One region of the Pectobacterium sp. 1950-15 genome, then DNA from elsewhere that is predicted to be linked to it. Evidence: predicted binding sites of a transcription regulator. Region 1 holds the regulator's gene; each other region holds the start of a gene.
What was found. Region 1 encodes CRP, which controls carbon source genes, mostly activating them, when cyclic AMP is high. Its sites were predicted from a motif close to ATGTGANNNNNNTCACAT; they were not measured.
Positions count from the first base shown of each region.

Region 2: a site for CRP is predicted at 2,598-2,615, ahead of aaeR (HTH-type transcriptional activator AaeR). Genes of this name have one in related genera too.
Region 3: a site for CRP is predicted at 2,653-2,670, ahead of WCT94_RS04715 (ABC-F family ATPase). Genes of this name have one in related genera too.
Region 4: a site for CRP is predicted at 4,048-4,065, ahead of WCT94_RS04380 (YfcZ/YiiS family protein). Genes of this name have one in related genera too.

Region 1 covers NZ_JBBBQR010000008.1:215,184-221,180, reverse strand. Annotated here, with positions in the region: gene WCT94_RS11580 (5-bromo-4-chloroindolyl phosphate hydrolysis family protein) at 1-172, shown strand, start outside; gene WCT94_RS11575 (LysE family translocator) at 253-855, opposite strand; gene WCT94_RS11570 (hydrolase) at 962-1,966, shown strand; gene WCT94_RS11565 (YheU family protein) at 1,968-2,204, shown strand; gene WCT94_RS11560 (phosphoribulokinase) at 2,330-3,199, shown strand; gene WCT94_RS11555 (OsmC family protein) at 3,313-3,720, opposite strand; gene crp (cAMP-activated global transcriptional regulator CRP) at 4,094-4,726, shown strand; gene argD (bifunctional acetylornithine/succinyldiaminopimelate transaminase) at 4,917-5,997, opposite strand, start outside.
Region 2 covers NZ_JBBBQR010000002.1:375,423-381,419, forward strand. Annotated here, with positions in the region: gene aaeB (p-hydroxybenzoic acid efflux pump subunit AaeB) at 1-1,018, opposite strand, end outside; gene aaeA (p-hydroxybenzoic acid efflux pump subunit AaeA) at 1,030-1,995, opposite strand; gene aaeX (p-hydroxybenzoic acid efflux pump operon protein AaeX) at 2,003-2,206, opposite strand; gene aaeR (HTH-type transcriptional activator AaeR) at 2,633-3,577, shown strand; gene tldD (metalloprotease TldD) at 3,615-5,060, opposite strand; gene yhdP (AsmA2 domain-containing protein YhdP) at 5,117-5,997, opposite strand, start outside.
Region 3 covers NZ_JBBBQR010000003.1:144,198-150,194, reverse strand. Annotated here, with positions in the region: gene hutW (heme anaerobic degradation radical SAM methyltransferase ChuW/HutW) at 1-634, opposite strand, end outside; gene WCT94_RS04715 (ABC-F family ATPase) at 1,039-2,631, opposite strand; gene WCT94_RS04710 (PhzF family phenazine biosynthesis protein) at 2,749-3,645, shown strand; gene WCT94_RS04705 (GNAT family N-acetyltransferase) at 3,658-4,218, shown strand; gene treB (PTS trehalose transporter subunit IIBC) at 4,916-5,997, shown strand, end outside.
Region 4 covers NZ_JBBBQR010000003.1:69,571-75,567, forward strand. Annotated here, with positions in the region: gene mlaA (phospholipid-binding lipoprotein MlaA) at 1-392, shown strand, start outside; gene mqo (malate dehydrogenase (quinone)) at 755-2,338, shown strand; gene fadL (long-chain fatty acid transporter FadL) at 2,489-3,799, opposite strand; gene WCT94_RS04380 (YfcZ/YiiS family protein) at 4,182-4,478, shown strand; gene fadI (acetyl-CoA C-acyltransferase FadI) at 4,735-5,997, shown strand, end outside.

The DNA of each region.
Region 1 (5,997 bases):
AGAGAAACACGGTAAATCAGACGATTTTCTGCTGAAGAATATTACCGCGCTGAAAGCGTTGGGGTCCGCTTTTCAACAGCAACATGCACGGCTGCTGGAGAACGATACACTGGATTTTGATGCCGAACTTAACATGGTTAATAATTTATTAAAAACAGATGGTTATAAATAAATCCCATCGGTAGCATGCTACTTGCAGCGTAGTGGCTAAGTCGCGAGCAAAACACCGCTCGCGACGTTATCACACCAGTATTAATGCCAAATCAATAGCACGCAGGCGGCGGTCAGCAGGCCCATCGACACATTAAAGATAATCCACGCTTTCTTACTGCGCAGCAGTCGCCCAATCATCGTGCCAAATCCGAGCCAGATAACACCGGACACCAAATTCACCAGTACAATCCCGATGCTTATCGCGATCACAGACTGGTTATAACCGTCGCCCGCCAGACTAAAGCTGGCAACCGCGCCCAGCGCCATGAGCCACGCTTTCGGGTTCAGGAATTGCAGCAACCACCCTTGGTAAAGCCGGATCGGCTTGGGCGGCGCAACGGAGGTTTCCAGCCGTTCGTAAGCCGCCGTGGCGATTTTCCACGCCAGCCAGAGCAAATAGGCACTACCGAGGACTTTCAGGATAAAGTGCAGCGAAGGATAAATAAGAATCAAACCACCGACACCGAATGCCACCAGCAGCAAAATGCTCTGCATGCCCAGCATGATGCCGATCATCAGCCACAGTGAACGCATAAAACCAAAATTCGCGCCCGAGGTGGTCAACAGCATATTATTCGGCCCCGGCGTGATGGCCGCCACCCACAAAAAACCTAACATCGACAGAAATAAACTCAGTTCCATTATTTGTGGGCGCTCCTGACCCAAATATCGTACCAACTGGCAGCATTGAAGCTAACAGTGTGATATTGATCGTACAAGAGCCGACAACAAGATTTCTATATCCTTTATGTATGACCAGTTTCGTCCGCTGAGCGGCGCCCATAATCCGCATCTTCAAACGCTACTACCGCGTCTGATTCGCCGTCACGCGCAGTTTTCGCCAGTCTGGCAACCGCTTGAGTTACCAGACGGTGATTTCGTCGATCTGGCGTGGAGCGAAGCGCCCGAACAGGCACGGCACAAACCGCGCGTGGTACTGTTTCACGGGCTGGAAGGTAGCTTTCATAGCCCCTACGCCCACGGCCTGCTGCATGCCTGTCAACAGCGCGGCTGGCTGGCCGTCATCATGCATTTTCGTGGGTGCAGCGGGAAACCCAACCGGATGAAGCGTATTTATCACTCCGGCGAAACCAGCGATGCCAGCTATTTTCTGCACTGGATGCGGGAGACGTTGGGCGAGGCCCCTACCGCCGCCATCGGCGTGTCCCTCGGTGGCAATATGCTGGCCTACCTGCTCGCGCAGCAAGGCGAATCCTGCTCTCTCTCTGCTGCCGTCATTGTTTCCGCGCCATTGATGCTCGAACCCTGTAGCCGTCGCATGGAGCAAGGCTTCTCCCGCGTCTATCAGCACTACCTGCTGCGACTGCTGAAGCAAAACGCCGGCCGCAAGCTGGCAGCCTACCCGGACACGCTGCCGATTCAGTTGCCGCAACTGAAACGCATCCGCCAGTTACGCGAGTTTGATGACGTCATTACGTCGCGTATCCACGGCTTCCGCGACGCCGCCGACTACTATCGACGCTGTAGCGCTCTGCCACTATTGCCTCAGATACGTAAACCGCTGCTCATCATCCATGCGAAGGACGATCCTTTCATGACGTCAGAGGTGATCCCCGATCTGTCGCAGTTACCGTCTAATATTGAATATCAGCTAACAGAACACGGCGGGCATGTCGGCTTCGTCGGTGGAACGCTGATGAAACCGGAAATGTGGCTGGAACAGCGCATTCCCAACTGGCTTAGCCCATTTTTGGACCACGCCACCGATTCCCCTTTGACGCAGGAACCCTAGCGTGATTATTCCCTGGCAACAGCTCGATCCAGAAACGCTGGATAACATCATCGAATCTTTCGTCCTGCGGGAAGGTACCGATTACGGCGAACAGGAGCGGTCGCTGGCGCAAAAAGTGGAAGATATCCGCAGACAGCTCAAGTCGGGCGAGGTGGTGCTGGTGTGGTCTGAGTTACATGAGACCCTCAATATTATGCCGCGCGACCAGTTCAATGCCGGAGGGCATGCCCCCTATTGAGCATGCCGAAAGGCGTGAAAGAATGCGCCAAACATGCTAACAATGATAAAAACTTACGTCATTTTTGAGGATGCGCGCAGGCTCTCGGCCTATGCGGGCATCGCGATCACGGAGTTACGCATCTTATGTCACATCAGCATCCGATCATTGCGGTTACCGGCTCCAGCGGGGCGGGAACCACGACAACCAGTCTGGCCTTCCGTAAGATTTTTCAGCAGTTTGACCTACGTGCCGCCCAGTTGGAAGGCGATAGCTTTCACCGCTATACCCGCCCGGAAATGGACATGGCGATTCGCAAAGCGCGTGATTTAGGGCGCCACATCAGCTACTTCGGCCCGGAAGCGAATGACTTCAGCCTGCTGGAACAGTCGTTTATCGAATATGGCCTACACGGCCGCGGCCAGACGCGTAAATACCTTCATACTTACGATGAAGCTATCCCCTATAATCAGGTTCCCGGAACATTCACGCCGTGGGAGCCGATGCCGGAACCTACCGACATCCTGTTTTATGAAGGGCTGCACGGCGGCGTAGTCACCGAGCAAAACGACGTGGCACAGCATGTCGATCTGCTCGTCGGCGTGGTGCCAATCGTCAACCTGGAATGGATTCAAAAGCTGATTCGTGACGTTAATGAGCGCGGCCACTCGCGTGAAGCGGTGATGGATTCCGTCGTCCGCTCAATGGAAGACTACATCACCTACATCACCCCACAGTTCTCTCGTACGCACATCAACTTCCAGCGCGTACCTACCGTGGACACCTCCAACCCGTTCGCCGCTAAATCGATTCCCTCGCTGGACGAAAGCTTCGTCGTGATTCACTTTCAGGGGTTGGATAACATTGATTATCCCTATCTGCTCGCCATGTTGCAGGGCTCATTTATCTCCCACATCAACACGTTGGTCGTTCCCGGCGGGAAAATGGGGCTGGCGATGGAGCTCATCATGGCACCGCTGGTGCAGCGGTTAATGGAAGGGAAAACCATCGAATAAGCATCGAGAGACACGGGGCGACCACAGGGATGAGGCCTCCCTACGGGGACCTCCCCCTGTGTTTCCCCTAATAACAGGCTTAAGTGAACAGAACTAGTGCCCAGAGAGAGGGATTATTCCAACACTCTAATTTCGTGGCTGTGCGTTACCTCAACGGCTTTGCCCAGCATCAGTGCCACAGAGCAGTATTTTTCCGCAGACAGAGTGACCGCGCGCTCGACGGCTTTGTCGGTCAGCCCTTTCCCCGTAACGATAAAATGCAGATTAATATGGGTAAATAAACGCGGCGCTTCAGACCGGCGCTCTGACGTCAATTTCACTTCACAATCCGCCACATCGTTACGACCTTTTTGCAGAATCGACACCACATCAATCGCGCTGCATCCCCCCACTGACATCAACACCATTTCCATCGGACTGGGCGCTTTATCGCCGGAATTGCCGTCCATCAAGATCTGGTGCCCTGATGCGGATTCGCCCAAAAACGTTAAGCCTTCAACCCATTTTACCCGTGCCTGCATGGTGCCTCTCCACTAAAAATTTTTTGAAAATTTATACCGTTACTGTACAAAAACCAGCGTTAATCAGAGCTTTGTCATGCTGAAGCGAGACAACACAAGACACGTCCTTAAAGCTGTGTTAAAACGAAAATAGAATAGACCTTTTCTGGACAAAGCCAGAAACGAAGAAGATGATGACGTAGCCAGATATACCCAGCCACGTTTACGTTGCAGCAAGGCAGCAACCGGAAAATCAAGGGTACAGTGGTTCCAGTATATTCCCTGACGTCATTCTGCCTAGACTGAATTTTATTTTTTAGCAGTTAAACACGCCGTACAGGGAACTCTGACCCCTGTAATTTGCGCAGTGAATTACAACAGAGGATGATAGCGAATGGTTCTCGGCAAACCGCAGACAGACCCAACTCTCGAATGGTTCCTTTCCCATTGTCATATCCACAAGTATCCATCGAAGAGCACGCTTATTCACCAAGGTGAAAAAGCAGAAACGCTTTACTACATCGTGAAAGGCTCTGTCGCAGTGCTAATCAAAGATGAAGAAGGCAAGGAAATGATTCTTTCCTACCTCAATCAGGGCGATTTCATCGGCGAGCTCGGCCTGTTTGAAGAAGGTCAGGAACGCAGCGCTTGGGTGCGGGCAAAAACCGCCTGTGAAGTGGCTGAAATCTCCTATAAAAAATTCCGCCAGCTCATCCAGGTTAACCCTGATATTCTCATGCGCCTGTCTGCACAAATGGCAAGCAGACTCCAGGTTACCTCAGAGAAAGTCGGCAACCTCGCCTTCCTTGATGTAACCGGCCGTATTGCCCAAACCCTACTCAACCTGGCCAAACAACCTGATGCCATGACGCATCCAGATGGCATGCAAATAAAAATTACCCGTCAGGAAATTGGGCAAATCGTTGGCTGCTCGCGTGAAACCGTGGGCCGCATTCTGAAAATGTTAGAAGACCAGAACCTGATCTCTGCGCACGGTAAAACGATTGTCGTTTACGGCACTCGCTAAATCCCTGTCGCTGTACCCTACCAATAAAAAAGCGTGAAGCCTCGGCCTCACGCTTTTTTTTATGGCGAGCGTCCTGCTCGCCACCCTACGGGCCGTCGCAAGCGACGTTGAAAAACGTTCCCTACGTTTTTTTATGGCGAGCTTCCTGCCCGCCACCTTACAGCCATCGCAGCAACGTTGAGAGAATAACTCAGTTCGCTGCGTTAACCACCTGTGCGACGGCTTTGGCGAACTTCGCCATCCCCTGCACAATATCGTCTTCATCAATGATCAAAGACGGCACAAAGCGGATGACGTTCGGCCCTGCCATCAGCACCATCAGACCCTGCGCTGTTGCAGCAGCCAGAAACTCGCCCGCGCGGCCATGCCACTGCGGCTTCAGCTCTGCCCCCAGCAGTAGCCCCATACCGCGAACCTGCTCGAATACAGCGTACTGCTGGTTAATTTTCTCAAGCTCACTAACAAAACGATCGTGCCGATCTGCCACGCCTGACAGCACTTCCGGCGTGTTAATGATATCCAGCGCGGCTTCGGCCACCGCACAGGCCAGCGGGTTGCCGCCATAAGTGGTGCCGTGTACCCCAACCGTCATCACAGAGGCGATTTCTTCCGTCGTCAGCATCGCGCTAATCGGGAATCCACCGCCCAACGCTTTAGCGGTGGTGAGAATATCCGGCGTAATACCGTAGTGCATGTAGCTGAATAATTTACCGGTACGCCCCATCCCACTCTGCACTTCATCAAATACCAGCAGCGCCTTGTGCTGATCGCACAGATCGCGAACGCCTTGCAAGAACTCAGGCGTAGCAGGCGTAATACCGCCCTCGCCCTGAATCGGCTCCAGTACGACTGCGCAGGTGTGATCGTCCATCACTGCTTTGACCGCAGCCAGATCGTTGAAAGGAACATGGACAATATCCGCAGGCTTAGGTCCGAAACCATCGGCATATTTAGGCTGTCCGCCAACCGAGACGGTGAACAGCGTCCGACCATGAAACGCATTGTAGAAGGCGATAATCTTGGTTTTATACGGGCTATGGCGTTTAACCGCATAGTGACGCGCCAGTTTAAATGCGGCTTCGTTAGCCTCAGCACCGGAGTTAACAAAGAACACACGATCGGCAAAAGTGGCATCAATCAATTTGCTGGCGAGGCGTAGTGCAGGTTCGTTGGTGAAAATATTGCTGGTGTGCCACAGTTTTTCACCCTGCTGCTGCAATGCATTAACCAGTGCAGGATGGCAGTGGCCCAGTGCCGTAACCGCAATGCCA
Region 2 (5,997 bases), on a different contig from region 1:
TCGTGATACGTCCGTTGGTCTGCACCCCTTTTGCCAACAGCAGATAGCGCGTCGCAGCCCCCGCCCAGCTAACCAGCGTAGGCGGCACATCGCGGCTATCAGCCGCAATCAGATGGCGCAATGCTTTCACACGGCAATGCACATCGCGAAATGACTCAACGGGCTGATCCAACACCAGTTTCAGGCTGCTTTTTACAGGGGTTGGAGCATCTTGCAAAACCAGGTAGGTTTCACACGCCTGGGTAATCATCGTGAGTGATTGCGTATGCAGCGACGTTAAGCGGCGATTACTGTTCTGCCAGCGCGAGGATTCCAGCATCAGGCTGCTATGCATGCCGTTTAGCGCGGTCGTTTTACGCACCAGCGCGTGCCATGCCGCATCGATGGCGTCTTTCTCCACCCCGTTCATGCTGAGTTGCAGTAGCCGGTATTGATCCACCAGCAGCTCACCCATGCTGCGGTCAACATCCTGTTTGATCGAACGCGGTGAGAACAGTAAATCCGCCAGAATGGCGCAGACGATACCCAGCACAATCTCGCTACAGCGCTCCACGGCAAACTGCGGCGTCAGCAGCGGCGTTCCCTGCGTCGACACAATAATAATCAACGCGGTATAGCCCGCTAGCCCGAACACATAGGCGTTTTCGACTTTAACCAGCGAGGAAACCCAGGTGCAGAGGCCAGCCCAAATACAGCACAGCATCAGCATCACCACCGGTGCGCGAACGGTGGCAATAATGATGATAAGTGCGCCGATACAGCCGATAAACGTGCCGACGACACGCAGCATGCCACGATGGCGAATGGCGCCAGAAAATGGCTCACCGCCTGCGGCAAATGCCGGACCGGCCGCGACAATCGCCGCTGTCAGCACCGACCAGCGCGGGGTCTCCAACTGGAGATGGAACCCCAAAAACAGGGACAGCACAATCGCAAAGCTCAGTTTGAAAGCAAAGCGCAAGCGCGCAAACTTCGGTGTCGTAAAGAACACGGGGCCTGTCAACGACGGCGTTTTCATCATCGCCTCACTTAACCAAACTCACGCAGGCGATACAGGAGACGGATAAGCGGCGACGGCTTTTTGTCATTGTTGACCTGTTCACCCGTGATCACCACGGTTGCCGTCGTGCCAGCCGGATAGAGGTCGCCCATTTGACGATCGAGGCGAATTTTTACCGGCACACGCTGCGCTAAACGCACCCACTCCAGATTGGAATCTACGTTAGCCAAGCCCTTCGTATTCGCACTGTTGCTACTGTTATTTACCCCAGCCGCCACGCTGTCGACCGTACCGTAAAATATCTTTTCGCTACCCAACGGGGTGATTTCCGCACGATAGCCGCGGCGAACGCCTTCAAGCTTGGTCTCTTCCATGTACGCCAGCAGGTAAAATGAATCCTTCTTCACCAGCGCCACCGCCGTATTGCCACGTTCAATGAACTCACCGCTTTGCACCTGCAGGTTGGTCACCCAACCGTCAGCAGGCGCACGCACCACGGTGCGTTCCAGCTCCAGTTGCGCCAGTGACAATACCGCCTGTGCTTTAGCAAGCTGGTGCGTCGCGGTTTCTAAGGCATTACTGGACTGATCGATATTTTCCTGCGACATCGCGCTGATGCCCAGTCGCGCCCGACGCCCTGACTCCCGACGTTTTTCGGTCACCAGCGCCTGATAGTAAGCAACATCGGCTTCCGCCTGTGCGACAGCCTGGTGGTAACGCGGCTGATCGATAACAAACAGCACATCCCCTTTGTTCACCAGTTGATTGTCCGTGACGCGAACATCGCTCAACAACCCACTGACGTCCGGTGCAATCGCGACAACATCCGCCGTAAATTTGGCATCGCGCGTCCAGGGCGATTCGGTATAAAACGCCCAGACGCGGAAAATGGCGACAATCGCGCACAGCACAATCACCAGCGTAATCGCTACGCGGCTCATTTTTTTGATCAGCACGGCCTGCTGTCTAAATAAGGTTAAAAAGAACGCTTTCACAGACGCCTCACAGACCGTAACGGAAGAGTAAATAGAACAAACAGCAGAACAGCGCGCTGTTAAACAGCGCCGGATGCCAGACGAAGTCATAGATACCCGTCGGTTGCAGCAGGCGGTTCACGACAAAAAACAGAGTCAATGACACCAGCAGGACAAAAAATACGGGGGGGAATGACAGCCCGAACAGCACCATAACCGGGAGTGAACTCATCCTCTTTTCCTTTTTTTCTATTAGGTAGCGGTAGCGCGCAGGTTCGCTACCGGATGGTAAATTATGTTGTCTGATACTGACGTTCAGCATAGACAAAAGCGCTTCATCCCGCAGGCTGGCTGCCAGCGAATGAGATAGCGTTAAACTGATGAATAGCGATGCCAGCAGGGGCTGACTAGCGATGGGAAATCAGCGCACGATCTATATTGGGTAAATAAACACAATCATCGGGTAGCCTTGGGCGGTGAATAATCATGTATAGCCGCAAGGACGATATCTGTTCGCGTTCACCTGTAAGTAACGCTGCCATTTGAGCGATGGCGGACAATGCTCCACCCGGCATCACCGGATAGGCTATATTATGGATGCTTATTATCACCTTATCTACATAGTGTGATCTAAATCACTTTTAAGCCAGAGTGAATAATGGAAAGACTAAAGAGTATGTCGGTGTTTGCCCGCGTGGTGGAATTTGGTTCTTTTACCGCGGCCGCCCGCCAGTTACAGATGAGCGTATCCGCCGTCAGCCAGACCGTCACCAAGCTTGAAGATGAACTACAGATTAAGCTGTTGAACCGCAGTACACGCAGCATTGGGCTGACGGAAGCGGGGAAAATTTACTATCACGGCTGTCGCCGCATGCTGCATGAGGCGCATGAGGTCCATGAGCAGCTGTACGCTTTCAACAATACGCCAATCGGCACACTGCGCATCGGCAGTTCTTCTACGATGGCGCAGAATGTGTTGTCCACCATGACTGCCGCGATGCTGAAAGAATATCCCGGCTTGTCCGTCAATCTGGTCACGGGAATCCCCGCACCCGACCTGATTGCCGACGGGCTGGATATCGTTATCCGCGTCGGCGCATTGCAGGATTCCAGCCTGTTCTCAAAACGCTTAGGCTCGATGCCAATGGTGGTCTGTGCCGCCAAAAGCTATCTGGCACAGCACGGCACGCCGGATAAACCGGCAGATATGGTGAATTTTTCCTGGCTGGAATACAGCGTGCGGCCCGACAGCGAATTTGAGCTGATCGCCCCGGAAGGCATTTCAACCCGCGTCACGCCACAAGGGCGCTTTGTCACTAACGATCCGCAAACGCTGGTACGTTGGCTCAAGGCTGGCGCAGGTATCGCGTACGTGCCGCTCATGTGGGTCGTGGATGAAATCAATCGCGGCGAAATCGAGATCTTATTTAACCGCTACCACTCCGATCCGCGCCCGGTCTATGCGCTCTACACCCGCAAAGACAATCTGCCGCTAAAAGTACAGGTCTGCATTAACTACATGACGGAATACTTCAAAAATGTCGCCCTGACATATCAGGGTTACCGACAGGATCATGGCGAGGAAAAAAAACCGCGCTCATAAGGCGCGGTTTTAAAAGGAAATAAGAATTCAGAGCAAATTACGCCGTGCCGCCAACGGTCAGGCTTTCCAGCTTCAGCGTAGGCTGACCAACGCCGACAGGCAGGCTTTGCCCTTCTTTACCGCACACGCCGACGCCTTTATCCAGCGCCAGATCGTTGCCGACCATCGAGATCTGCTGCATTGCTTCAATACCGGAGCCAATCAGCGTGGCACCTTTGACTGGCGTGGTGATACGACCTTTTTCGATCAGGTACGCTTCGGACGTCGAGAAGACGAACTTGCCAGAAGTGATATCAACCTGACCGCCGCCAAAGTTTGGCGCATACAGGCCGTATTCAACGCTGGAGATAATCTCTTCCGGCGTGGATTTTCCGGCCAGCATGTAGGTGTTCGTCATACGCGGCATTGGCAAGTGGGCATAAGACTCGCGGCGACCGTTGCCCGTCGGCGCAACGCCCATCAGACGAGCGTTCAGCTTGTCTTGCATGTAGCCTTTCAGAATCCCGTTTTCGATCAGGACGTTGTACTGTCCCGGAACGCCCTCATCGTCCATTGAGAGGGAGCCACGGCGCCCGCTCAACGTACCATCATCTACCACCGTGCACAGTTCTGACGCGACGAGTTTCCCCATCTGTCCGCTGAATACTGACGTGCCGCGACGGTTAAAGTCGCCTTCCAGACCGTGGCCTACTGCTTCATGCAACAGCACGCCCGGCCAGCCTGCGCCCAGTACCACAGGCATCGGCCCTGCGGGTGCGGCCACCGCCGACAGGTTTACCAGCGCCATACGCACGGCTTCTTTGGCCCAGGCGTCGACACGCGCTTCGCCGTCCGCCACTTCCCAGAAGTAGTCATAGCCGCCACGCAGGCCGCCGCCGCTGGAACCGCGTTCACGTTTGCCCTCAGATTCGACCAGCACGCTGATCGACAGGCGAACCAGCGGACGTACATCCGCCGCTAGCGTGCCGTCTGTCGCCGCTACCAGCACCAGCTCATACACGCCGGTCAGGCTGGCTGACACTTCCTGTACACGCACATCTGCGGCACGCGCGACTGTGTCGGCACGTTGCAACAGCGCAATTTTGTCCTCACGCGTCAGGCTATCCAACGGATTCAACGTTGGATAAAGCGCATTATGCGATACCGCTCCCAGCGTGTGCGCCGTGCCTGTACCCTGTTCCCGTACAATGCTGCGCGCAGCCTGCGCACTCTGGTGCAATGCGTTCAGCGTAATCTGATCGGCATAAGCAAACCCGGTCTTTTCTCCGTCAATCGCACGGATACCCACGCCCTGATCGATATTGTAAGAACCGTCTTTAATGATACGGTCTTCCAGTACCCAGGATTCATGATAGCTGGACTGGAAATAGAGATCGGCATAGTCCAGACGACGCTCATTAAGCGACCCCAGCACAGCCGCGAGATCGTCAAGATTCAATTTGTTGGCGGTGAGTAACTGCTCACTGACAAACGAAAGGCTCATAGTTTTTCACTCTTTATCAGATAATCGGTTGAGTACACTGCGCTGCCCTAACGGCATTACTCGCCTTTCTTTTTGTTCGGCTCACGCAGCACTTCCTGAATCTTTGGCTGATCGACGCTACCGGAAATCTGGTAGCGAATCAGCGAAATCTTGTTCCATAGCGGTGCCAGCACTTTACTGGCAGCAAACACCGCGGCCCCTATAACCGGATTGACGGCAAATGCGGTCGCCACACCCACCGTCGCGGAAATTTCCGGGGCGATAACCGCTTCCATATTGACCTGTCGCTTAGCGAGGTCGAGATCGCCTTTCATCGCGATATCCGCCTCCAGACCGTCGATCAGCATATCATCAGTATGCAACACGCCGTCTTTAATCCATGCGGTGCTGCGAATCGAATCGAAGTAAAAGCCACGGCCAAACGTATCACTAAAATCAAACCGCAGCTTACGCATCAGCGCATCGAAGCTCAATAAACGCAGCAGTTGGCCCGCCTGACCCGCGCCGACTTCGGCAATTTCACCCTTACCAATGCGCGTGTGCAATATTCCGCTCAGACTGGCAATATCCGGCGCCCAAGGCGTTCCGCGCCAGTACAAATCGTAATCTACATCGAAAGAACCGGCCTTGAGCGGTGAATCAACGCCGAACCAGTTAGCATTCTGCTCCAGACTATCCCCGGTTAGGCGGCCTTTTAGCGCGCTCCGTACCCCTTCCGCATTTTCCTGCCAGGAACCGTTTATCGTCAGACGGGCTTTACCTGTATCAATAATGCCGTCCGTCAGCGTTAATTTTTCCTTTTCTGGCAGCAGCGTTCCCTGAATACGTCCCATATTCTGCCCGATAATCCAGCACTGGCGACAGTTAACCGCCAGCGACGGCCAGTCTTCAAAGCTAATGCTCGGGTCGTTCAGCGGCGATTTTTTCTCTGCTAGCG
Region 3 (5,997 bases), on a different contig from region 1:
GATCGCACACCACTGCGGCCCTGTCTCGCTCGCACAGGCGTTCAAGGAAACGGATTGACTGCTGTTTATCCGACGTACGCGCCATACGCTGACGAATGCGGGTATCAAATGTCTGAATCCCGATGGAGAAGCGGTTCGCTCCCGCATCCAGACAGGCATCGATCCGTTCATCATCAAAATCCATCGCCCGCCCTTCTACCGTGATTTCACAGTCTGGCGCCAGCGGCAGTGAGGTGCGGATCGCACGAATAATTTGCGACAATTCATCGGCTGCCAGCGCCGTTGGCGTGCCACCGCCAAAGTACACCGCATGAATGGGCGCAGACTGGTGCAGCGGGCTGTCCGCCTCCATCGCCAGTTCCTGCAACAGGTAGCGGGTATAGGTCGCCGTGCTGTCATCACGCAGTTTGTTCTGGTAAAAACCACAGAACGTGCAATGCGTCGCGCAGAAAGGAATATGCAGATAGAGCAGACGTTTACGCGCAGGCACAGTTTGCTGTTTCAGCGCCTGCCAACCGGGCGGAATCTGTTCTGGTGAAAGTGGCACATGGTTGCGCCAAGGCATGGCCATACGTCGGGCGCTAAAAGGCTGCTCACCGGGCTCGGCATAATACGGCGTCAAATCGATGTTCATTAACGGCCCCCAAATAATCAATAAAATAAATTAAATGATAATTATTTTTATTTGGCAACGAGGAGAAAACGTAAATGGATGAGCTGAATTTGAATACAGCAAAATAATAACAGGGGTTAACAAACTGTTTTCTTTTGTGCAAACTGAAAATCATGCATAAAAAACGTATTGCTATTTTATTTCAAAGGGTTACGGTATATCCCTCTTTGTTTTTTTAACAAGTACGAAAAAAAAACAGCGTTTATTAAAGTTCGTTAATTTGAGTAATAAATACAGGCAGGATCGGAGAATGTTTCCGTCCGATGGCATCGGCGAAAAGAAATAAACAGCGCACAGAGAGAACGAAAGAAAGGAAGATAGCCGACCTTCAGGCCATGATTTAGGCCTGAAAGTCGGCATAGGGCTTACTGAATACCCTGACTACGCAGGTAATCTTCATAGTTACCGGTGAAATCAATCACTTTATTTGGCGTAATTTCCAGAATACGGGTCGCCAACGAGCTGACAAATTCACGGTCATGAGAGACGAACAGCAGCGTCCCTTCATACATTTCCAGCGCCATATTCAGCGATTCAATGGATTCCATATCCAGGTGGTTGGTCGGTTCATCCATCACCAGAATATTCGGACGCTGCATCATCAGCTTACCGAACAGCATGCGACCTTTTTCACCACCGGATAACACCTTCACTTTCTTCTTGATGTCATCCTGGCTGAACAGCAAACGACCGAGTATGCTGCGCACGGCCTGCTCGTCGTCTTTTTCCTGTTTCCACTGGCTCATCCAGTCAAAAACGGTCAGCGTCTCATCGAATTCGTATTCGTGATCCTGTGCGTAGTAGCCAATTTTTGAGTTTTCAGACCATTTCACCGTACCGCTATCCGGCTCGAAATCACCGACCAACGTTTTCAGCAATGTCGATTTACCGATACCGTTGGCACCCAGAATAGCGACTTTCTCACCCACCTCGACCATCAAACCCAGCTTGCTAAACAGCGGGCCATTATCAAAACCTTTGCTCAACGCTTCAACTTCCAGCGCATTACGGAACAGTTTCTTATCCTGATCGAAACGGATAAACGGGTTTTGACGGCTGGACGCTTTCACTTCATCCAGCTGGATTTTATCGATCTGGCGCGCACGCGATGTCGCCTGTTTGGATTTAGAGGCGTTGGCGCTAAAGCGGCTAACGAACGATTGCAGTTCGGAGATTTGCGCTTTTTTCTTGGCGTTATCGGCCAGTAGACGCTCACGAGCCTGCGTCGCGGCCGTCATGTATTCATCGTAGTTACCGGGGTAAATACGCAGTTCGCCGTAGTCCAGATCCGCCATGTGCGTACAGACCATATTCAGGAAGTGACGGTCATGCGAAATGATGATCATGGTGCTGTTACGCTCGTTCAGCACCTGCTCCAGCCAGCGGATAGTATCGATATCCAGGTTGTTGGTAGGTTCGTCGAGCAGCAGAATATCGGGATCGGCAAACAGCGCCTGCGCCAACAGGACACGCAATTTCCAGCCGGGAGCAATCTCACTCATCAAACCATAGTGCTGCTCAACCGGAATCCCTACGCCCAGTAACAGTTCGCCGGCACGAGATTCTGCGCTGTAACCATCCATCTCACCGTATTGTACTTCCAGATCGGCAACTTTATAGCCGTCCTCTTCGCTCATTTCAGCCAATGAGTAGATACGATCGCGCTCTTCTTTTACCGCCCACAGCTCCCCGTGGCCCATGATGACGGTATCCAGTACGCTGTATTTTTCAAAAGCGAACTGATCCTGACGCAGTTTACCCAGGCGCTCATTAGGATCGAGGAAGACATTACCGGCGCTCGGCACCAGATCGCCACCGAGAATCTTCATGAATGTAGATTTACCGCAGCCATTTGCGCCAATCAAACCGTAACGATTGCCACCGCCAAATTTAACGGAAATGTTTTCAAACAACGGCTTGCTGCCGAACTGCATGGTGATATTGTTGGTACTTAACACAGCACTTATACTCGAGTCGGAATGTGATTTGGCGCGCATTATGCCACAAGCGCGCGACAGGATCGCGGTTAGTTTTGAGTAATATTTAAGCGATAGCGCATACAGGAGAGAAATGCGATGCCGATAGTACGTCGTTTCAAACAGGTCGACGTTTTTACCCAACAGCCTTTCAAGGGCAATCCGCTTGCCGTCATTCTGGAAGCAAATGGATTAACCGATGCGCAAATGCAGAATATCGCGCGTTGGACAAACCTGTCAGAAACCACGTTTGTCCTGCCAGCCACCGATCCTCTGGCGGATTACCACGTACGCATTTTTACGCCAGAATCGGAAATGCCCTTTGCCGGACACCCGACGCTAGGCACCGCGCATGCTCTGCTGGAAGAAGGATTGCGCCCTAAATCCCCAGGTCAGTTAGTGCAACAGTGCGGTGTTGGCTTAGTGCCGATCAATATTCATGACGATGGCAGTCTGGCTTTTCACGCACCGCAGGCCACCCTGGTTCCGTTCGGTGACGAGCATATGCCACTGCTGGAAAAAACGCTTGGCATTACTGGTTCTGATAATGCTGCTATCGATAAACGCTACCCGCCCACCGCAGTACACATGGGTATTCGCTGGCTGGTGATTCGTGTAGACAGCGCCGACACCTGTCTGAACATCACACCCGATGCAGACGTGCTCTCAGCCGTGCAAAACCTCAGCCAGACTAATGGCATCGCTATCTACGGCCCGCACGATAACGCGACGCCAGCCGATTATGAAGTTCGCGCGCTCTATATTGAACGTAGCCATCTCAAAGAAGATCCGGTTACCGGCAGTGCCAACGCTTGTCTGGCAGCGCTGCTTCGCCAGCAGCACTCGACCAATAACGTCACCGCGCCACTCAGTTACCTGGCACGACAGGGTACAATGCTGCACTGCGATGGCCGGATTACCGTCACTTACCTGAACGATGAACCTTGGATCGGCGGGCACAGCGTCACGATCGTTGACGGTACCTTGCAGGGATAAGGGAGGGATTTTATGGAAACGCCGGTTGTAGATCCGTTATTTGCAGACAAACTGTATGAGCTACGTCATCAGCCCCATCTGCGCCTAACGATACAGGAAGAATGCGATGCCGATGCGCTCTTCACCCTGATTCAGCAGGAAAAAGCGCGTCTGCGGCGGACGTTACCCTGGCCGGACTCCGTCAAGAACGTCGATGACACCCGTGAAACGATTCGTGGCAACCGGAAGGCATTCTTCGACAAAACGTCCGCCGTATATGTTATCCGCTGGGACGATGCGCTGGCTGGCATCGTCTCCTTCAACACGATTCAGGATAAAGAAGGCGTCATCGGCTACTGGATCGCCGAAGCCTTTGAAGGTAAAGGCATCGTTTCTCAGGCTGTCAGTACACTAATAGCCGCCTATACCGATGCGAATCTCGTTGGGCGCTGCGTCATCAGAGCTTCAACCGCCAACACGCGTAGCAACGCTGTCGCCCAACGGCTTGGCTTCCGCTTTCACCACACGGAGAAAGACGCCGAGCAGATTGGCGAGCAGTGGTTCGATCACAATATTTATCACTATCCCACCTGATATTACCTCGCATACTTTCCATCACCTGATGCGCTGACCTTCCAACTGCGTATCAGGTTCTTTCGTTCCGCGACGTGTTTCGCTTATCGTGTCGTTATATTTTTGTGACTAACATCACAAAAATGTTGAAATCCGATCTCATCTTCGCTACCATTAAAAACGTGATGAACATCACAATTAACTAACCCGTTAGAGGAGTCTGATAATGAAAACTTTTCGCAAAATCAGCAAATTCTTTAAAAGAATGGGAGATGTTTATGTCAGTTACTGTGAACGTATTGGGTCAATCATCAGCCCGTTCTGATTGTGATATAAACAATCTCTAAAGCCGCCTCTTACAGGCGGCTTTTGTTTTTTCAGTCTCCCTTTCACCCTGTTCATCCCCCTTTCCTTTTTGTCTACCCACACGTCGCAGATTTGTGCAGCACACCGCATGCCTGAACATTCTCTTTTAAAAACAGCTCAATGCGTTTTCCTCTCACGGCAAAACCACCGTTAACAGGCTATGCTTTTCTCTAGCTGTACTTGCTTCGCGTCCCTGACGTCTGCGCTAAAAGATATACCCTAAATAATTCGAGTTGCATGAAGGCGGCAACCGAGCGAATCCCCAGGAGCTTACACAGGTAAGTGACTGGGGTGAGTAAGGGCAGCCAACGCACAAGCAGCTTGAAGTATGACGGGTAAAAAGGACATGACTATGAGTAAAGTGAAACAACAGGATATTGACCGTCTGATCGAACTGGTTGGCGGACGCGAGAATATCGCGGCTGTCACGCACTGCATCACTCGTCTCCGCTTCGTCTTGCACGACTCGTCCAAAGCCCATCCCAAAAACATCGAAGAGCTGCGTATTGTTAAAGGGTGTTTTACCAACGCCGGACAATTTCAGGTCGTGATCGGCACCAACGTGGATGAGTATTACAAGGCACTGCTCGCCACGACGGGAAAAGGCGAAATCAATAAGGAAGAGGCCAAAGTCGCCGCCCGGCAAAATATGAGCTGGTTTGAGCGCAGCATTTCGCACTTTGCCGAGATCTTTTTTCCGCTGCTACCTGCGCTTATCAGCGGAGGCTTGATCCTCGGCGCACGTAACGTTATCGGCGATATCCCGATGCGCGACGGGCAAACGCTGGTACAACTCTACCCCACCTGGCAAACCATTTACGATTTCCTCTGGCTGCTGGGCGAAGCCATCTTCTTCTATCTCCCCGTTGCGGTCTGCTGGTCAACCGTACGCAAAATGGGCGGCACGCCGATCCTCGGCATCGTACTCGGCATCACGCTGGTATCGCCGCAGCTCATGAACGCCTACCTTATCGGCCAACAAACGCCTGAAGTATGGAATTTCGGCTGGTTCACGATTGAGAAAATCGGCTATCAGGCACAGGTCATTCCGTCCGTCTTAGCCGGGATGGCGCTGGCAATAATCGAGACACGGCTGAAGAAAATCGTGCCGGATTACCTCTATCTGGTGGTCGTACCCGTAACCTCACTTATTCTGGCCGTGTTCCTGGCACATACCTTAATTGGTCCGTTTGGCCGTATGATTGGTGATGGCGTCGCCTGGGCGGTTAAAGCCGTCATGACGGGTAGCTTTGCCCCCATTGGCGCCGCGCTGTTTGGGTTCCTGTATGCGCCGCTGGTCATCACGGGCGTGCACCAAACAACGTTAGCGATTGATATGCAAATGATTCAAAGTATGGGCGGCACACCGGTTTGGCCGCTTATCGCGCTGTCCAATATTGCGCAGGCGGCGGCGGTCGTCGGGGTGATTCTCGT
Region 4 (5,997 bases), on a different contig from region 1:
CTAAGCTGGCGAAAGAAGAGTCTCGCCGCTTTGGTAGCACATTGGGTAACTATGGCGTGGGTTACGGGCCTTATGTCGTGGTACCCGGCTACGGTAGCGTGACGCCCCGTGAAGACGGCGGTGGCGTAGTGGATACGCTGTATCCGATGCTGAGCTATCTGACGTTTTGGATGTCCGCAGGCAAGTGGGCTATCGAAGGGATAGAAACGCGAGCGCAGCTGTTGGATTCCGACGGTTTACTGCGTAACTCTTCCGATCCTTACCTGATGATGCGTGAAGCCTACTTCCAACGGCATGATTTCCTTGCTAGCGATGGGCAAATCACCCCGCAGAAGAACCCGAATGCGGCAGCGATCGAAGACTCGCTCGACGAGATCGACTCAGCGAAATAGTGTCGCGTCACATCGCTCATTTCACAGGCACCTGCGGGTGCCTTTTGCTTTTATAAAACACTGGTAAACTTATTTTTACCCTACTGATTCTGTGGTTTGTTTCTTAAAAGTTATTACTTTGTTGTCCATTTATTTACTTACTAAAATTTATTTCCTTCCGTCAGATAACAATAATGCAACGTCGTTAACCGCTACGAATGCCCATCACGGCTGAAATGTGTCAGTACGCTGATTTTTTTGTTAGCAAGGTGATTAACAAAAAGGTCATAAAAATGATGCCTTTGACTGATGGTGGTGCGGTCGTGTGTTAATGAATGCCTGGAATTCTATTTACCTGCACTTATAAAAATAGAGATATAAGCATGAAAAAACTACTTGCTATGTTCTTCTGCCTGAGCGTGGTGGTTAGCGCCCCACTGGCGATGGCTGAAGATGCTAAAACGACAGAGAAGACAACGGATGTGGTACTGATCGGCGGGGGCATTATGAGCTCTACGCTGGGCGTGTATTTACAGGAGCTGCAACCAGACTGGTCTATCGATATGGTTGAGCGTATGGATAACGTGGCGGAAGAGAGCTCTAACGGCTGGAATAATGCCGGTACGGGTCACTCGGCCTTCATGGAACTCAACTACACGCCGGATAATCCAGACGGCCCAATCAATATCAGCAAAGCGCTGGAAATTACTGAGGCCTTTGAAGTCTCGCGCCAGTTTTGGTCCTATCAGGTGAAAAACGGCGTGCTGAATAATCCGCACTCTTTCATCAATAGCGTGCCGCACATCAGCTTTGTCTGGGGCGACGAGAACACTGCCTTCCTGAAACACCGCTATGATGCGATGCAGCACAGCACGCTGTACCGTGGCATGGAGTTCTCTGACGATCCTAATACGATCAAAGAGTGGGCGCCGCTGGTGATGGAAGGTCGCGATCCGGCTCAGAAGATTGCGGCGACTCGCATGCCTATCGGTACTGACGTGAATTACGGTGAAATCACACGTCAGCTGGTTGGTGCGATGAAAACCAAATCCAACTTTGCGCTGCACCTGAATTCAGAAGTGCGTGATATCAAACGTAACGCGGACAACACCTGGAGCGTGACTTACGCCGATCTGAAAAACGGCGAGAAAGAGAGCGTGATTAAGGCGAAGTTCGTCTTTATCGGTGCGGGCGGCGCGGCACTGCCGCTGCTACAGAAAACCGGTATTCCTGAGGCCGATCTGTACGGTGGCTTCCCGGTTGGTGGTGAGTTCCTGGTGACAGAAAATCCGGAAATCGTGAAGCGCCACATGGCAAAAGTTTACGGTAAAGCTTCCGTGGGCGCGCCGCCGATGTCTGTTCCTCATCTGGACACGCGTATTTTTGATGGTAAGCCAGTCCTGCTGTTCGGGCCGTTTGCTACCTTCTCCAGCAAGTTCCTGAAAAACGGCTCGCTGTGGGATCTGATTGGTTCCGTGACCTTCTCCAACGTGATGCCGATGACGCACGTGGGTCTGGATAATTTCGATCTGGTGAAGTATCTGGTCGGTCAGGTCATGATGGATGACGACGATCGTTTCGCCTTTCTGCAGGAATACTTCCCTAACGCGAAGAAAGAAGACTGGAGACTGGCGATTGCTGGCCAGCGCGTTCAGGTTATCAAGAAAGATGATGAGAAAGGCGGCGTACTGAAGCTGGGGACGGAAATCGTCAGCTCTCAGGATGGCTCGATTGCTGCGCTGCTGGGTGCCTCTCCGGGGGCCTCTACCGCTGCGCCGATTATGCTGAGCCTGCTGGAAAAGGTGTTTAAAGATAAAGTTGCGACGCCAGAATGGCAGGGCAAACTGAAAGAGATCGTTCCATCTTATGGTCAGAAGCTGGACGGGAATATTGAAATGACCAATAAAATCCGCAGCTATACCAGCAGCACGCTGGGTCTGGATTATATTGAGGTTAAACCGGAGTAATCGGTATTAGCCAGAAAGCACGATATAAGGCCGCGAAAGCGGCCTTTTTTTGTATCTGTGTCGCGTAAATACAGGCAATAAAAAAGCAGGTAAGTCGCCTTACCTGCTTATCACGTTCTACGCGGTAGAAATAAGAGCGTTTGTTCTTATTTAGAACGCGTAGTTAAAGTTCACGCCGTACAGCCAGGCTTTACCTTTGGAGCTGAAGTTGTAGCGTGGAGAACCTGCTCTATCAGAGAGTGGTTCGCTGATATCGACTTGTTTGCCGTGCATATAGGACACGCCGACATCAACAGACGCGTCTTTATTAAACGCATAGGTGGTACCTGCGCTCAACCAGAAACGGTCCTGATCTGGGATGGAGATAGAACGTTTGTCGGCCGGGACTGGGCTGTCATCAAACGCGATACCGCCGCGGAACGTCCAGTTATCATCATGATAGTAGGTGGTGCCGAGTGCGATACGGTAAGCATCACGGAAGCTTTCATCTTTATGGAACAACGTGTTGCCATTGCTGCCTGTTGCTTTCAGTTCCTGGAACTGGCTCCAGCTGGTATAGGTCAGGCTGTAGTGCACCGCCCATTTCGGCGCGACGCGGTGGTAGGCAGAGGCTTCCCACATTTCTGGCAGGTTCAGCGTCAGCTTACCAGGAATCTTCGCACCACCAGTACCGTTCAATGCTGTTGCTGCTGTTGGGAGGTTGTTGCTGTAATCACCGTTAAAGTCGATATCGACTTTGGAACGATAAGTCAGGCCGAAGCGATTGTTTTCATCGACTTCATACAGGATACCGGCGTTCCAGCCGTAACCCCACTCTTTACCTTCCAGACGAGCCATCTCAGAAGACGGGCCAGCAACGACCCCCTGTACTCCGCCAGCCGCAGGAGGAATATTCGCCAGTTCACCTGCTCGACGGACAATTTTTGCATCGGCATAAACGGCGTTAACCCCTAAACCAAAGCTGAAATGTTGGTTCAGACGGTAGGCGGCGCTCAGGTTCAGGTTTGATGTCAACAGATCGGTCTGTCCACCAATGGAACCCGCGGCATAGTTATCATTGAATTCCGTCGCCAGACCATAGTTAGTGGTGGCAGAAGCGCCAACCGCCCACTGGTCATTCAGCGGCATGATGAAATGCAGATTCGGCACCCAGGCATGTGGTGCGATGTTTTTAGCGCTGGTGTTTTGCCCAGTCAGGGAGTTTTTCCCCTGAACATCAATATCCGGGTTGATATAGGTGATACCACCGGAGAAGGACGGGCGGTCAAACATGGTCATGGTTGCCGGGTTACGGCTACCGGAGGTCGCATTATCGGCTACGGCACCTTCACCAGAAAACGCACGTCCCAGACCCGATGACGAGTATTCATTTAGCTGGAAACCAGCTGCTGACACATTTGCTGAGAACAGTGCCACTGCAACAGCAAGTGTGGATTGTTTGAACAGGTTTTTCTGGCTCATGACCAAAACCTCTTTATATGCTTGTTATTTAACGTTGTTACACGGGGTAACAAGGGACGCGCATTGTAGGGGGCGCACTCAGCCTGACAAATCAGACCAGTTACCAAAGTATAAGTTGGGAATACGATAATGTTGCTTCGGTGTATTAAAAATATTTCCAAAATGATGCAAAACTTAGATCTGCTTAACGTTTTGGTTAATTTGTGTGAAGAAGTATTACTCGGTTTTTACTGCCGTATAACACATTAATGTGATTGATATCACTAAAATTACTGGCTGGCATGAAGTGCTGGTACTGATTTGGGATGAGGGAGTAAAATATAAGGAAGATACAAATATTTGAACTGGATCATAATCTCCCGCGTCTTAAGAGGAAAGTAGCATGACGAACGTAATCAACAAATGCAGTGCTGAAGAAACCGCAGCCTGCTGCTGTGTCGATGTCGGCACAATCATGGATAACACCGATTGCACAGCGTCTTACAGCAAGATTTTCGGCGATCGTTCTGACGCGGAAGCGGCGCTGGTCGCTCTGACGGCAAAAGCGCGTGCAGTAGAGTCTGATCCCTGCGACATCGTCAGCACGTTGGAAGACGTGGACGGTGGCGTTAAGCTGGATATCGATTTTACGTTCAGCTGCCAGGCTGAAACGATGATTTTCCAGCTCGGCCTGCGTTAATTTTTGTTGCGGCAGGAGCTCTCTGTGGCTCCTGTTCGCCACTTCTTCCTCCTGACGTATTACCTCACTTCTTCTTTACCTCTATTTTTGTAGTTTCTTCATCTTTGCTCGCTGCTACCCGCATGTTCTTCACACTTTTGCGTTGCGTGACTTTGCGTAATGTAACCATCTGGTTAACAATGAAATCAGGTCTGACCTGTTGTGCGCGTACTTTATTTTTGGTTAACGGAAGTATTTTCGGTTAACAGGAGCGTTTATGAGTGAGGTATTACCTCTGATAACCCGTCGTGGCGATCGCATTGCGTTCGTGAGCGGATTACGCACCCCATTTGCCCGGCAGGCAACGGCCTATCATGGCGTACCCGCCCTCGAATTAGGGAAGCTCGTCACCAGCGAATTATTGGTTCGCACCGGCATCGATCCTGAGTTGATCGAGCTATTGGTGTTTGGACAGGTGGTCCAAATGCCTGAAGCGCCGAATATTGCCAGAGAGATCGTGCTAGGCACCGGAATGAGTGTACATACCGATGCCTACAGCGTGTCGCGCGCCTGCGCGACCAGTTTTCAGGCGGTTGCCAACGTGGCAGAAAGTATTATGGCGGGGACGGTGGAAGTCGGTATTGCCGGTGGCGCGGATTCCTCTTCCGTACTGCCTATTGGTGTCAGCAAAGCGCTGGCCAGAACGTTGGTGGATATGAACAAAGCCAGAACGCTGGGCCAGAAGTTGAAACTGTTAAGCGGTCTGCGCCCGAAAGACCTGCTGCCGGTTGCACCCGCTGTGGCGGAATATTCCACCGGATTGCGCATGGGCGATACCGCGGAGCAGATGGCAAAAACCTATGGTATCACGCGTGAAGAGCAGGATGAGCTGGCACACCGTTCGCACAGGCTGGCGGCACAGGCCTGGGAATCTGGCGTGCTACGCGATGAAGTGATGACGGCTTACGTTCCTCCTTATGAGAAGGCGCTGAGTGAAGATAACAATGTGCGCCATGATTCCGCGCTGGAGCAGTATTCCCGTTTACGCCCGGCGTTTGACCGTCGGCACGGTTCGGTCACGGCAGCCAACAGTACGCCGCTGACGGATGGTGCGGCGGCCGTGTTGATGATGAGTGAATCCAAGGCCAAAAGTCTGGGGCTTACGCCGCTAGGTTACCTGCGCAGCTATGCGTTCAGCGCCATCGGCGTGCAGCGTGATATGTTGCTGGGGCCGGCCTATGCCTCTCCGCTCGCGTTGGCAAGGGCTGGCGTGGCGTTGGCTGATTTGACGCTCATTGATATGCACGAAGCCTTTGCTGCCCAGACGCTGGCTAACCTCAAACTGTTTGCCAGCGATGAGTTTGCCCGCAATCAACTGGGTAGAAACGCCGCGCTGGGTGAGGTGGATCGAGCTAAGTTCAATGTGCTGGGGGGCTCAATCGCCTATGGACACCCCTTTGCGGCCACCGGGGCGAGGATGATTACCCAAACGCTGAATGAACTGCGCCGTCGCGGCGGCGGGCTGGGATTAACCACCGCT